DNA from 2 places in the Leucobacter allii genome. Region 2 is predicted to be linked to the other one. Evidence: riboswitches for the same ligand, from Rfam matches in the RefSeq annotation. Region 2 holds a riboswitch; the other holds the start of a gene.
The links. A riboswitch is a leader RNA that binds a small molecule or an ion and turns the genes downstream of it on or off. The one in region 2 is predicted to bind FMN.
Positions count from the first base shown of each region.

Region 1 (7,115 bases), 190 kb from region 2:
CATCTGCGCGCGCAGCTCGGCGCGGTGCAGCGTCCGCACGTCGGCGCCGTGCAGCGACACGGTCCCCGAATCGGGATCGTAGAAGCGCTCGACGAGGCCGAGCACCGTCGACTTCCCGGCGCCCGAGGGGCCGACGAGGGCGACGCGGGAGCCCCGCGGCACCTCGAAGCTCACGCCGCGCAGCACGGGCGTCTCGACGATCTCTGCCGGGGCGGCCTCGAGGTCGCGACGCGAGGATCCGCGGCCGCCGCGGACGAGCGCGCGCGCGTCGGCGCGGGCCGGGGCGGCGGAGCGGTAGGTGAAGCGGACGTCGGCGAGCGCGATCGCCGGGGCGCCCTGCCGTGCGGCGTCGGCGAGCGGGAGGAGCCCGCCCGCGGGGGAGTCCTCGGCGTCGCGCTCGGTCTCCGTCGGGAGCGCCGCGATCTCCTGGATCCGCCCGAGCGCGCCGAGCGCCTGTCCGACGGCGGAGATCGCGCCGAACGCCTGGCCGAGCGGCGTGACCATGAGGAACAGGAAGATGATGAAGGTGACGAGCTGGGCGATCGTGATCGCCCCGGTCGCCACGCGGTAGCCGCCGAGCCCGAGCACGACGAGGAAGGACAGCTGCAGCGCCAGGAAGGAGATCGGCACGATGACGGCCGAGATCCGCGCGACTTTGACGCCGAGGGCGTACGCCTCCTCGGCGTCCCGCTCCGTCGCGCGCTGCTCGCGCTCCGCGGCGCCCGCGGCGCGGATGGTGCGGATGGAGGAGATCGACCGGTCGACCTGCGCCGCGAGATCGCCGACCTTCTCCTGCGCCCGGGCGACGGCGGGGCGGATGCGACTGGAGACCGTCACCACCACGACGAGGGCGACGAGCACGACGCCGAAGGTGATGCCGAAGAGCACGGGATCGATGACGAGCATGCCCACGAGCGCGCCCACGAACACGAGCAGTCCGCTGATCGCTTCGACGAAGCCCTGCGTGAGCACCGCGCGCAGCAGGGTCGTGTCGCTGCCGACGCGGGAGACGAGGTCGCCCGTGCGACGGCGGTCGAACTGCGCGATGGGCAGGTGCAGGATCTTGGCGATGAGCCGCCTGCGGCTCGCGAGCACGACGCCCTCGCCCATGCGCTGCAGCACGTAGTGCTGCAGTCCGCTGAGCACGGCGCCGACGACCACGACGACGCTCAGGGTCACGAGGAGCGCGCCCGCGGCCTCGCCGCTCTGCACCCGGCCGATGATCTGGCCGAGCAGCGCGGGCTGCACGAGCGACGCGGCCGCCCCGACGAGCCCGAGGGCGAGCGCCGCGGCGAGCAGGCCGCGCTGCTCGAAGAGATAGGGGATGAGCTGGCGCAGCGATGCCCGGGGACCCCGGGGCGCCGCGGACGTGTCTGCTTGCCCGGTCACCCGCCCACTCTACGCCAGCGCGCTGGCAGGATCCCCGTCAGCGGCCGCCGCGGATGGCCCGCTGGGCGACGGCGAGGTGCAGGGCGGCCTCGGCCGCCTCGCGCCCCTTGGACTCCGGCGCCCCGGGGCGCCCCGAGCGGTCGAGCGCCTGCTGCTCCGTGTCGGTCGTGAGCACGCCGAAGCCCACGGGACGGCCGGCGTCGAGCTGCGCGCGGGTGAGCCCGTCGGTGACGGCGGCGCAGACGTACTCGAAGTGGGGCGTGCCGCCGCGGATGATCACACCGAGGCACACGGCGGCATCGAAGCCCCCGCCGTCGGGCGCCTCGGCGAGGGCGGTCTGCGCCGCGAGCGGCAGTTCGAAGGCTCCGGCGACCCGGAACACCTCGTGCGCGGCACCGGCGGCGGCGAGCGAGTCCCGCGCGCCGTCGATCAGCGAGGACATGATCTCCTCGTGCCAGCTGCCCGCGATGATCGCGACGCGCATCCCGCGCGCGTCCACCGCGAGATCGGGAGCCCCCGCGCCGCTCACGAGCGCGCTCCGTCCGCCGCCGCGGCGCCGGGCAGCGCGGCATTCGGGATCTCGTGGCCCATGCGATCGCGCTTGGTCGCGAGGTACGCGAGGTTCTCCTCGGTCAGCCCCACGATGAGCGGCACGCGCTCGGTCACGACGATGCCGTGGGCCTCGAGCTGCGCGACCTTGTCGGGGTTGTTGGTGAGCAGCCGCACGCGCTCCACGCCGAGATCGGCGAGGATCTCGGCGGCCGCGGTGTAGTCGCGCGCGTCGGCCGGGAGGCCGAGCTGGAGGTTCGCCTCGAGCGTGTCGACGCCCTGCTCCTGCAGCTGGTAGGCGCGGAGCTTGTTCGCCAGGCCGATGCCGCGCCCCTCATGCCCGCGAAGGTATACGACGACGCCGCCGCGCTCGTGGATGATGTCGAGCGCCCGGTCGAGCTGCGGACCGCACTCGCACTTGAGCGAGCCGAAGGCTTCTCCGGTGATGCACTCGGAGTGCACGCGCACGAGCGTGTCGGCGCCGGCATCGACGCCCTCGGGCGTCGGGGCCACGAGCGCGATGTGATCGACCCCGGCCCGCCGGTCGCGGTAGGCGAGGGCCCGCATCGCTCCGTGCGTGGTCGGCAGGGCCGCGTTCGCGCGGAGGCTCACCTGGCGGTGCGGGCGCGCGGTCGCCGGAGGCCGTCCCTCCGGGTCGCGCTCGTCGAGATAGGCGATGAGCTGCTCGATGGTGATGACGGGGACGCCCTCGGCCGCGCCCAGCTCGAGCAGGCCGGGCAGGCGCATCATCTCGCCGTCCTCGGCGACGATCTCGGCGATCGCCGCCACCGGACGGAGGCCGGCGAGCCGCATGAGCTCGACGCCCGCCTCCGTGTGACCGGCGCGGGCGCGCACGCCGCCGTCCACGGCGCGCAGCGGGAGCACGTGGCCCGGGCGTCGCACGTCCTCGGGCGCCGAGTGCTCGCCGGCGAGCACCCGCAGCGTGGTCGCGCGGTCGCTCGCGCTGATGCCGGTGGTCACGCCGTGCGCGGCGTCGACGGTGACCGTGTATGCCGTTCCGCGTACATCCTCGTTGCGCTCCACCATCATGGGCAGGTCGAGCTGGTCGGCGATGTCGTTGGTCATCGGCGCGCAGAGCAGGCCGGAGGACCAGCGCACCGTCCAGGCGATCCACTCGGGGCTCGCGAGCTCGGCCGAGAGGATGACGTCCCCCTCGTTCTCGCGATCCTCGTCGTCGGCGACGATGACGGGCCGCCCGGCGCGGATGGCGGCCACCGCCTCCTCGATGCTCGAGATGCGGCCGGCGGGTTCGGGGGAATCGGTGGGGGTCATGCGCGGCTTCCTTCGGGGACGTGCGGTTCGGTGAGGGCGGCGGGCTCGCCGCCGAAGCGGAGCATGCGGGCGACGTGGCGCGCGAGGATGTCGGTCTCGACGTTCACCCGGTCGCCGGGCTCGAGCGCGCCGAGCGTCGTGGCGGCGAGCGTCTCGGGGATGAGCGAGACCTCGAACCAGTGGCCGGATCCGCCCTCCTCGCCGCCGGCGGGGTCGGAGATGCCGGAGACGGTGAGCGAGACCCCCGAGAGCGTCACGGAGCCCTTGTCGACGAGCAGGGGAGCGAGGGCGGCCGGGAGGGCGAAGCGCAGCACGCGCCACTGCTCGGCCGGGGTGGACGTGACGAGGCTCGCGGTGCCGTCGACGTGCCCCTGGACGATGTGGCCGCCGAGCCGGGTGTCGACGCGCACGGCGCGTTCGAGGTTCACCCGGCTGCCGGGGATCAGCGCGCCGAGCGTCGACATGCGCAGCGACTGGGCCATCACGTCGGCGGTGAAGGTACCGCGGCCGTCCGACGTGGTCCCCTGCTCGATCACCGTCAAGCAGACGCCGGACACCGCGATCGAGGCGCCGTGAACGGCGTCCGCGGTGACGACGGGGCCCGCGATGGTGAGGCGGAGCGAATCATCGATCGCCTCGACGGCCACGATCTCGCCGATCTCCTCGATGAGTCCTGTGAACATGCCTATCCTTCCTCGGAGGCGTGGTCCCCGGGGGCCGGGGAGTCTGGGGTTGCACGTGAAACACGATCGGCTCGGACGAGCAGATCCGCGCCGAGCTCGAGGCGCTCGCGCACCGCGAGCCGCGCGATCCCCGCCATGCTCGGGATCCCGAGGTCGCCGAGCGCGAGCCTCGGGCCGCCGAGCAGCGCCGGGGCGACGTAGACGAGCAGCTCATCCGCCAGGCCGGCCGCGATCAGCGCGCTCGCGACCCGCGGCCCGCCCTCGACGAAGAGGCTCCCGATGCCGCGCGCGGCGAGCCCGGCGAGTTCGGCGGGGAGATCGTCGCCCGGGAGCCTCAGGGGCTCGGGGACGCCCCGCGCCGCGAGCGCGGGATGCGCGCGCACCCGCGCCGCCTCGGGGATGCCCCGGTGCCCGAGCACGACGGGGATCGGCTGCTCGGACGCCGGGACGAGGAGCGCCCCCTCGGCGTCGCGCGCGGTGAGTTCCGGGTCGTCGGCGAGCAGCGTGCCGGTGCCGACGAGGATGGCGTCGGCCTCGGCGCGCCGACGGTGCACGTCGGTGCGCGCCTCGGGCCCGGTGATCCAGCGGCTCGTCCCGTCCGCCGCCGCGGCCCGGCCGTCCAGGGTCTGCGCCCACTTCACGGTCACCCGCGGGCGACGGAGCGGCGACGGAGCGGACGCGTCCGCGGCCCCCTGGCGCGCCAGCCAGGCGCCCAGCAGCGCGCGCGCCTCTCCCGCCAGAACGCCGCCGCGCACCTCGACTCCGGCCGCCCGCAGCGTGGCGGCCCCGCCCGAGGAGGCGCGGCCCGGATCGTCCAGGGCGTAGGCGACCGCGCCGATGCCCGCGTCGCGCAGGGCCTCGGCGCACGGACCGGTGCGCCCCGTATGATTGCACGGCTCGAGGGTGACGACGGCGGTGAGCTCCGAGAAGCGGCCGCGCCACGGCCCGGGCAGATGCGCCAGCGCGTCGATCTCCGCGTGCGGCGTCCCGGAACCGCGGTGCCAGCCCTCGGCGACGATCCGGCCGTCGGGGTCGAGGATCACGCAGCCGACCTGCGGATTGGGGTCGTCGACGGGCCCGCGTCGGGCGACCCCGAGCGCGCGGCGCATCGCCTCCTCGACGAGTTCCTGCTGCAGCATCCGGCGATCCTCACGTCCCGGGTGCACAGGGTGCGGACGGTCGCCCGTCCTCCTGCATTCCTCTCATCCGGACTACACAGGCGGACTCCGCACTGCCATCACCGTCGGTACCGGAGTTCCACCGGTTCGGCCTCGCGGATGCGAGGGTCGCGGACTGTCACCGCCGGTTCGGATTCTCACCGACCCCGGAACACGCTCCTCATGCTAGCCCCTCGGGCGCGTCGTCGCACGCCGCCCCGTCACATTTCCCTCTGGGCGGAATCGTGCGGACGCGGCCGCTCTCACGAGAACAGCTCGGCGAACAGCTGCCCGTTCGCGATGACGTTCATGGACAGCGCGATGATGAGCGCGTTGAAGAAGAAGGCGAACGTCGTGTGCCACACGACCGTCCAGCGCATGTGGGTGTCGAGGACCTTCACGTCGGAGACGGAGAACGTCGTCGAGTTCGTGAAGGCGAAGTACGCGAAATCCGCCAGGCGCGGGCTCGGAGTCCCGGGGAACTCGAGCGGCGGCGCCGAGGATCGGTGGAAGCGCGAGAAGTAGATCCGAGCGTAGCCCCAGTTGAACATCACCCAGGAGAGCAGCATCGCCCAGACCGCGGTGAACTCGGCAATGGGGTCGTGCACGTCCTGACCGATGTCGGTGATGAGATCCACCGCCACCGACAGTCCGATGACGCTCGCGCCGAAGGTGAAGACCATCGTGAACAGCCGGGTGACGGGGTGGCCGATGAGCACCCGCGTGGCGGTGGGGTCGGGCTGGCGAATGCGCACCTGGAGACTGAGCGCGAGCGCGGTGAGGGCGAGGTACAGCATCGCGACGCTGCACCACACGAAGCGCTGGGCGATCATGAGATCGTCGTCGCCGCCCCAGAGCAGATCCGCGCCCACCCAGACGAGGGCCAGCTGCATGAGCAGACCGAGCACCTCGCCGCCGATGCTGAGTGCCGCGCTCGCCGTGCGCCAGGGGGAGCGCTCCGCCATGGCGTCTATGTCCGCGCCGCCGTTCCGGCCGCGGAGGTGACGAGATCGCGCAGCGACGCGTCCGGAAGATAGGCCCGGGTGAGCGCGACGCCGATGCGCGGCAGATCGCCCTCGTCGCGGTAGAGAAGGTGCAGGGACTCATGCCGCGGGTTGAACTTCTGCTTGAAGCGGTGCAGCGAGGCGAAGCCGTAGAGCGGTTCCACGAGGCTCCCGATCTGCTCGAGCACCTGGTCCACGGGTCCCGCCTCCGCGTCGGCCGGCCGCACGAGCGGCGCGCCCGAGAGCGAGACGAAGTCGTAGCCCTCGCCCGAGAAGTGCCGTGCGGAGGAGGCGATGAGGAACTCCATCACCGGCCCGAAGCCGCCGTCGCGGCGGCGCATGAGATCGAGGGTCCAGCCGGCGACCCGTCCGTCTCCGCCGTAGACGGGGAGCCAGGAGGTCACCCCGTGCAGACTCCCCTCGCCGTCGACGGCGATGCCGACGCGCACCTCGGGATCCAGCGCCTCCGCCACCGTGCCCAGGGTGAAGCGCATCTCGGGCAGGCCCTTGTCCCCCGTCCACTGCTCGGAGATGGCGCGCACCTGCGCGAGGACGTTCCAGGGTTCGTCGGCGAGCCGCACCATGCGGAACTCGATCCCCTCGCGCTCGGCCTTGTTGATCGCGGTGCGCACGGCGCCCCAGGCCTTGCCGGTGAACTGCAGCTCGGGCAGATCGACGATCGTGTCCTCGGCGACGATGACCGAGCGCCACCCCTCCGGGCGCGCCGTCGCCGTCGCGGTGCCCGCCGAGAAGACGCAGGGGATGAGGCCCGCATCCTGCGTCGTGCGCTCGAACGCGGCGAGCGCCTCCCCGAGCGACCCGGCCGGCACGATCGGATCGCCGAGCATGATCGCGACGCCCGCGTGCTCCTGATAGCCGACGACGCCCGCTTCCGCCGGCCCGCGGAGCGCGATGTGACGGTTCTCCGGCCACGTCACCATCCACGAGATCGTCCCGCCGCCGAAGCGGCGGATCCGAGCAGCGGTCTCCTCGGGCGTCACGGTCGCGGCCGCCACCCGGCGCCGCGAGCGGCGCAGGGG
Region 1 is NZ_CP095045.1:59,734-66,848, forward strand. It holds gene MUN78_RS00245 (ABC transporter ATP-binding protein) at 1-1,389, opposite strand, end outside; gene ribH (6,7-dimethyl-8-ribityllumazine synthase) at 1,427-1,918, opposite strand; gene ribA (GTP cyclohydrolase II) at 1,915-3,231, opposite strand; gene MUN78_RS00260 (riboflavin synthase) at 3,228-3,914, opposite strand; gene ribD (bifunctional diaminohydroxyphosphoribosylaminopyrimidine deaminase/5-amino-6-(5-phosphoribosylamino)uracil reductase RibD) at 3,917-5,053, opposite strand; FMN riboswitch at 5,105-5,250, opposite strand; gene MUN78_RS00270 (DUF1345 domain-containing protein) at 5,335-6,036, opposite strand; gene MUN78_RS00275 (bifunctional lysylphosphatidylglycerol flippase/synthetase MprF) at 6,042-7,115, opposite strand, start outside.
Region 1: another riboswitch for FMN. It lies ahead of ribD (bifunctional diaminohydroxyphosphoribosylaminopyrimidine deaminase/5-amino-6-(5-phosphoribosylamino)uracil reductase RibD); the one in region 2 lies ahead of pnuC (nicotinamide riboside transporter PnuC).

Region 2 (7,115 bases):
TGATGATGATGAGCTGCTCGAGCGCCCCGATCTCGCCGGCGGCCACCCGCGCGCGGGCCGAGGCGTGGTTCGGATCGAAGCGGCGGTTGAAGCCGAGCGCGACCGGCACGCCGAGCTCGGCGACGAGCGGGCGCAGCGCGTCGACGCGCGCGATGTCGAGATCGATGGGCTTCTCGCACAGCACGGGGAGGCCCGCGCGCACCGAGGCCTCGATGAGGTCGACGTGGGTGGGCGTCGGCGAGGCGATGAGCACGGCGTCGATCTGCGGCGCGGCGCCGGTACCCGCGGCGATGAGCTCCGTCGCGTCGGCGGTCGCGGTCGCGCCGTACCGCTCGGCGAGGGCGTTCGCACCGTCGACGAAGGGGTCGGCGACCCAGGCGAGGGCGGCGTTCGGGGAGGCGGCGATGCTGGCGGCGTGCACCTGGCCGATGCGGCCGGTGCCGATGAGTCCGAAGCGGATGGGCTGCTGCGTCATTGCGGGATTCCTCTGCGGGACGGGTGCGGATTTAGCACGATCTAAATTGTTCAGACAATAGCACCATGGTACGTCCTGCGCGTCGTGCGATCCAGCCCGAGCACCCCTGGTCGGCCGCGACGCTCAGTCGTCCCCCACCGCGATCCTCCGGGAGAGACCGGGATCCTCACCCTCGATGATCGTCACGCTCGAGGCGCCGTGGATCACGAACTCGCCGATCACGGTGATGCCGTCGGCCTCGTAGACGGGGATGACGCGGTCCTCGAGGTTCTTCCCAGTCAACTCCGCCGCCTCCTCCGGGGAGGCGGGCGTCTCGCCCCGCACATCCTCGGCGTACACGTATCCGGGGCGCCCGTTCGTCGCCAGGGCCGCGACGAGCTCCGGGTCGCCGCGCTCATTGTGCAGGCCGAACGTCACACCCGACCCGTTGACGCCCCAGTCGGTCGTCTCCATGCGGACATAGCGCGCCTCGGCCGTCCAGCGCGCCCCGGGGTCGGTCTCGACGGTGAGCGACTGCCCCTCGATCGCCGCGAGCGGAACGAGTCCGGTGACGGGGGCTTCGTCGGGCACCGTGCATTCGATCCCGGTGAGCACCTCGGGGTCGGCGGGACGACTCGGGTCGGGCGATTCGCTCGGAAAGCTGTAGTGGCCCGCGCTGAGACAGGTGAACTCCACCTCGACCGCGTTCGCTCCGGCGGGCGGCGCGCCGAGCACGAGCTCGCCGCTCCCCTCGAACGCACCCGCGGCGGGTCCGGCGAGCTCGGTCACCTCGTTGCCGCCGGGCAGCACGAGGGCACCGGTGGCGACCGCCGCACCCCCGCCCACGAGCACGGCGACGAGCCCGATTCCCGCGCCGGCGAGCAGCCGGCGCCTGCGCGGACGCGCCGCTCGCGCGACCCGCTCGACGAGCGCTCCGCGCAGTGCGGCCGCGAACTCCGGGCTCAGGGTGTCGGTTCGCATGCTGCCTCCTCGGCTCGGGACCCCGCGGCTTCGGGCTCGAGATGCGCCCGGAGGCGCGTGCGGATCCGGTGCAGCCGTGTGCGGACCGCCCCGCTGCTGCGACCGAGCACGACGGCCGCCTCGGCGGGCGAGTAGCCCTCGAGCGCGACGAGCGCGAACAGCCGCGCATCCGCGGCGCCCAGGCGTTCGAGCGCGACCGCGAGTTCCGGGCTCAGCTCCGATGCGAGCTCGGCCCGATCCTCGGCGGAGGGCGCGGTCTCGCTGCGCGGCAGGCGCTGCAGAACGCGCTGGTACCTGCGGCGCGAACGATGCAGATTGCGGCACGTGTTGGTGGCCGTGACGAGCAGCCACGGCAGGATCGAGCCGTCCACCGTCCGCGCATCGGCGCGCTTGCGCCAGAGTTCGAGGAAGGCGACGGCCGTCGCGTCCTCCGCGTCGTGGAACGACTGCAGCGCGCGGAGGCAGTGGGCGAAGACGCGATCCCGATGAGCGTCGAAGATCGCCCCGAAGGCGTCTCCGTCGCCCTCCAGTGCCCGCCGCCACAGCGCGTCGTCCGGCGCTCCTCGTGCTTCCATACTTCTGTATGTCCGCAGCCCCGCGTCGCGTTACACCGGACCGGCGCCGGGCGAGCGGCGATGCGCGCGCGGGGCGGCCGTCGAACGGCGCACCACGAGGCGCGGGGCGAGCCGCCGCGACGGCGGGAACTCGCCCTCGCCCTCCAGCATCGCGACGAGGTCGGCGCCCGCCGCCTCGCCCAACTCGCGGACATCGCCGCTCACGGAGGTCAGCGAGACCAGCCGGTAGCTCGCGATCGGCGAGTCGTCGTAGCCCACCACCGAGACGTCTCGCGGCACCTCGAAGCCCTGACCGCGGAGCGCGCCGATGGCACCGACGGCGAGCGGGTCGTTCACGGCGAACACCGCGGTGGGCGCCTCGGCACCCGGTGCGGATGCGAGCTCCGCGAGCATCGCGTCGGCAGCGGCGGCGCCCGCGGCCTCCGTCGTCTGCTCCGCGCGCACCAGGCTCGCCCCGAGTCCTCGCGCGGCGAGCTCCGCCAGATAGCCGGCCTCGCGCGCCGAGGCGCTCGGCCCCGGCCCGGAGATGCACGCGATGCGCCGGTGGCCGAGTTCCGCGAGGTGCGCCGTAGCGAGGCGACCCCCCGCCGTCTCGTCGCTCGCGATGACCGGCACCCGCGCCGCCTCGATCGCGCGCGTGCCGAGCACCACCGCGGGAACCGCGAGCTGCCGCGCCGCCTCGGCCGAGATCTCCCCGGCGAGCACGACGCCGTCGACCCGCAGCGAGCGGAACACCGCGATCGGATCCTGGCTGAGGTGGGCGTTGAGCGCGGTGTCGGCGACGCTCAGGCTGTAGCCCCCGGCGGCGACTGCGGCGCGCAGCCCCTCGAGGGCGGGGGCGAACCAGAGGTTCGCGAAGTCGTCGACGACGACGCCGATGCTGCGCGTGCGGGTCCCCGCGAGGCCGGCGGCGAGGCGGCTCGGCGTGTAGTCGAGCTCGGCGACCGCGGCGAGGACGGCCTCGCGCTTCTCCTCGCTCACGCGCGGGGAGCCGCGCAGCACGAGCGAGACCAGCGACTTGGAGACGCCGGCCCGCTGGGCGACGTCGTAGATCGTGGGCCGTTTCATGCCGCCTCCTCCCCGCGATCCGACGATGCCGCGCCACCCGGGCGGCGGTGGCGCGGCGCGCAGACTCCATATTGACAGAACATTCGCCGCCGCGTTAGCGTGATCCAATTGGAGCGCTCCAACGCAGTCGGCGCACCGATCCTCCCACGACACCCCGCCCCGATCCCCTCTGCGAAAGGACCCTCCCGTGACCGCATCCCTCGGCGTCGCCGTCATCGGCGCCGGCATGGCGGGCAAGGCGCACGCCGCCGCCTACCGCGCCGCCTCGACTCTCTACGCCCCCGTGCTGCCCGAGATCCGCCTCGTCGCGATCGCCGACGTCTACGCACCCCTCGGGCAGGAGACCGCGAAGCGCTTCGGCTTCGAGCGCCACGTCGCCGACTGGCGCGACATCGCCGCGGCCGACGACATCGACGTCGTCAGCGTGGTCGTCGCGAACGCGCTGCATCGCGAGATCGTCGAGGGCCTCCTCGCGGCCGGCAAGCACGTGCTGTGCGAGAAGCCGCTGAGCGACACCATCGAGGACGCCCGCGCCATGGCCGACGCCGCCGCGGCTGCAGCAGCGAACGGCACCGTCGCCCGCATCGGCTTCAGTTACCTGCGCGGCCCCGGCCTCGCCTTCATCCGCTCGCTCATCGACGACGGCCGCCTCGGCGAGGTGCTCCATTTCTCCGGCCGCTACTGGACCGACTACGCCTGCCGACCCGGCACCCCCATCAGCTGGCGCTACCAGGGTCCGGCCGGATCCGGCGCGCTCGGCGACGTGGGCAGCCACCTCAGCTATATCGCCGAGTACCTCTGCGGCCCGGTCCGCGAGGTCTCCGGCGGCCGCTTCCACACCTCCATCACCGAGCGCCCGAAGCCCCTCGGCCAGGTCGTCGGGCACACCGGCGGCGCGGTGAGCGACGAGACCGCCCCCGTCACGAACGACGACTACGCGAGCTTCAACGCCGCATTCGAGCGCTGCGTGGGCACCCTCGAGGTCTCCCGCGTGGCCGCCGGCCACCCGAACGACCTGTACGTCGAGGTCTTCGGCTCGCGGGGCGCCGCCCGCTGGTCGCAGACGAACCCGGGCCAGGTGGAGGTCATGCTCCACGACGAGCAGGGCGACCTCGCCGGGTACCGCACGGTGCCCCTCGGCCCCGCCCACCCGCACTACGCCGGCGGCTGGGCGATGGACGCCCCGGGAGTCGGCATCGGCCAGAACGACCTGTTCGTGCACCAGGCGCGCGCCTTCCTCGAGGAGGTCGCGGGGATCCCCGAGGCCGAGTCGCTCCCGCGCTGCAGGAGCTTCGCCGACGGCGTGCACAACATGGAGTTCCTCGCCGCCGTCGCCGAGTCCGCCGCGCAGGGCGGATCCTCCGTCGCCGTGGCGTGATCCCGCGCCGTCCGCGCTCCGCACCCACCACCGCGCATCCCCACCCGCAGCACCGCTTCGCAGCAGAAGAGAGCACCCCATGAAACTCGGCGTCTACAACGCGATCCTCCACGACCGGAGCCTCCCCGAGGCCATCCGCGTCGTCCGCGAGCTCGGCCTCACCGGCATCGAGCTCAACACGGGAGGCTTCCTGCCCCCGACCCACATCCCCAACCGGGAGCAGATCCTCGAGTCCGACGCCGCGCGCGACGAGTTCCTCGGCCTGTTCGAGGGGACCGGCGTGCGGATCGCGGGCCTCAACTGCAACGGCAATCCGCTGCACCCGAAGCCTGCCATCGGCGAGGCCCACGCGGAGGACGTCCGCCGCTCGATCCGGCTCGCCGAGCGGCTCGGGCAGGATCGCGTGGTCACCATGTCGGGGCTCCCCGGCGGCGAGCCCGCCGCGACCGTCACCAACTGGGTGGTGAACGCCTGGAACTCGGCCGCACTCGACGTGCTCGACTACCAGTGGGATGTCGCGGCGAAGTTCTGGCGCGAAACCGACCGCTTCGCGGCCGAGCACGGGGTGAAGGTCGCCCTCGAGCTGCACCCGCAGAACCTCGTGTTCAACTCCGCCGACGTGCACAAGCTCATCGAGCTCACGGGCGCCACGCACGTCGGAGTGGAGCTCGACGCCTCGCACCTGTTCTGGCAGCAGATGGATCCCGTCGCCGTCGTGCGGCACCTCGGCGAGCTCGTCGTCCACGCCGCCGCGAAGGACGTGCGCGTGAACCCGGAGTGGGCGCGGCTCAACGGCGTGCTCGACAACTCCTTCCGCCGCCTCTCCCCGGAGGAGCCGCGCACGAACCTCGGCGGCGACGAGTGGGCCAACGAGTGGCCGCAGCACTCGGCGTGGGACTTCGTCGCGCTCGGCCGCGGACACGACACCGCGTACTGGACGGAGTTCCTCCGCGCGCTGCACGAGGTCGATCCCGAGATGTGGGTCAACATCGAGCACGAGGACGTCTCGCTCGGCCGGATCGAGGGGCTCGAGGTCGCCTCGCGGGTGCTCCGCGACGCCGACGCCGCCCTCGGGGCCTGAGCCGCGTCCGCGGGCGCGCCCGCGGAGGAGTAGCATTCGAGGCGAACACACACGTGCTCCGGGGTCGGTGGAAGTCCGAACCGGCGGTGACAGTCCGCGAACCGGGCCGGCGAGGCGATCCGCCTCGCGGGACCGGCCGATCCGGTGGAACTCCGGGACCGACAGTACAGTCTGGATGAGAGCAGCACGGGCGTGGGCGGGCCCGCGGGCCCGCGGGCCCGCCCACGCGCCCCTCGGCGGCACCGCACCCCGAGGAGGATCCCATGAACGCGCTGCAGTGGCTCGTCGAGGCCTTCACCGCGCACTGGGAACTGCCCGGCGGGCAGACGCTGCTCGTGCGCGAGGTGGTCGGCAACGTCTTCGGGCTCGCGAGCGCGCTCGGCGGTATGCGCCGGCGCATCTGGGCCTGGCCGGTCGGGATCATCGGCAATCTGCTGCTGCTCACCGTGTTCCTCGGTTCGATCCTCACCCCCGAGCACTCGCTGCCGAGCCTGCTCGGCCAGGCGGGCCGCCAGGTGATGTTCATCGCCGTCGCGGTCTACGGCTGGATCCGCTGGCGGCGTGCGGGCGACGGCGGCCGGCTCACGCCGCGCTGGGCCCCTGCGGGAGCACGCGTCGGCATCGTGCTCGTCCTGCTGCTCGGCACGGTCGCGCTGACGCCGGTGTTCCGCGCGCTCGGCTCCTGGGATCCGGTCTGGGCCGACGCCTGGACCTTCGTCGGCTCGCTGCTCGCCACCTACGGCATGGCGAAGGGGTGGACGGAGTTCTGGCTCGTCTGGATCGCCGTCGACCTCGTCGGCGTGCCGCTGCTGTTCAGCTCCGGCTATTACGCCACGGCCCTCATGTACGTCTTCTACGGCGTGTTCACCGCGATCGGCTTCGTCGTGTGGTGCCGCGCCCACGCCAAGCCCCGGATCGACACGCTCATGCCCGACCCGCGGACCACCCCGGCCGTTCGCGGGCGGGAGTAGGGCTCCGTTCCCGAGCCCACGTTCCGCTCGGTTCCGGGCCCCGCTCCGCCCCGTCCGGGTCGCTCCGGGTCGCCCTGGCCCGGATCCGGGTCACCGCGGCAGGGTGGCGGAGGGGCCGACCCTGCCGGAGCGACCCGGATTCATGCGGAGGAGAGGTTTCGGGGCGGAGGGAGATCGGCCCCGGGGGTTGGGGGCGCGGAGGCGCAGGGTGAGAGGGGGCGCGGGCGCAGAAGTGCGGTGGTGGGAGGTGCAGGGCGAGAGGGGGCGGGGACGGGAGAGGGGGCGGAGCGGGAGGTGCGAGGCGGGGCGGAGCGGTGCGCGGGGCGAGGGATGCGGCGGCGGGTCAGGATCCGGGGGTCGCGGCCACCTCGACGCGAGTGCCCGAGATCGCGCTCTCGCGCGCCGCGTCGAGCACCGCGACGGTGTGCAGCGCCTCGGAGAGCCGCACCGCGGGCGGCGTCCCCGTCGCGATCGCGCGATGCAGATCCCGGTAGAACTCGGTGTAGTCCCCGCGCAGGGAAGGGATCGGGGTCGGGCCGGATCCGTCGTGCAGCACGCCCCAGCGCTCGGGCGCCTCGACCCCCCAGGCGTCCGCGTCGGTGGCGGG
Region 2 is NZ_CP095045.1:3,427,795-3,434,909, reverse strand. It holds gene iolG (inositol 2-dehydrogenase) at 1-475, opposite strand, end outside; gene MUN78_RS15930 (hypothetical protein) at 599-1,435, opposite strand; gene MUN78_RS15925 (RNA polymerase sigma factor) at 1,417-2,010, opposite strand; gene MUN78_RS15920 (LacI family DNA-binding transcriptional regulator) at 2,041-3,078, opposite strand; gene MUN78_RS15915 (Gfo/Idh/MocA family protein) at 3,266-4,456, shown strand; gene MUN78_RS15910 (sugar phosphate isomerase/epimerase family protein) at 4,536-5,537, shown strand; FMN riboswitch at 5,588-5,728, shown strand; gene pnuC (nicotinamide riboside transporter PnuC) at 5,801-6,508, shown strand; gene MUN78_RS15900 (Gfo/Idh/MocA family protein) at 6,852-7,115, opposite strand, start outside.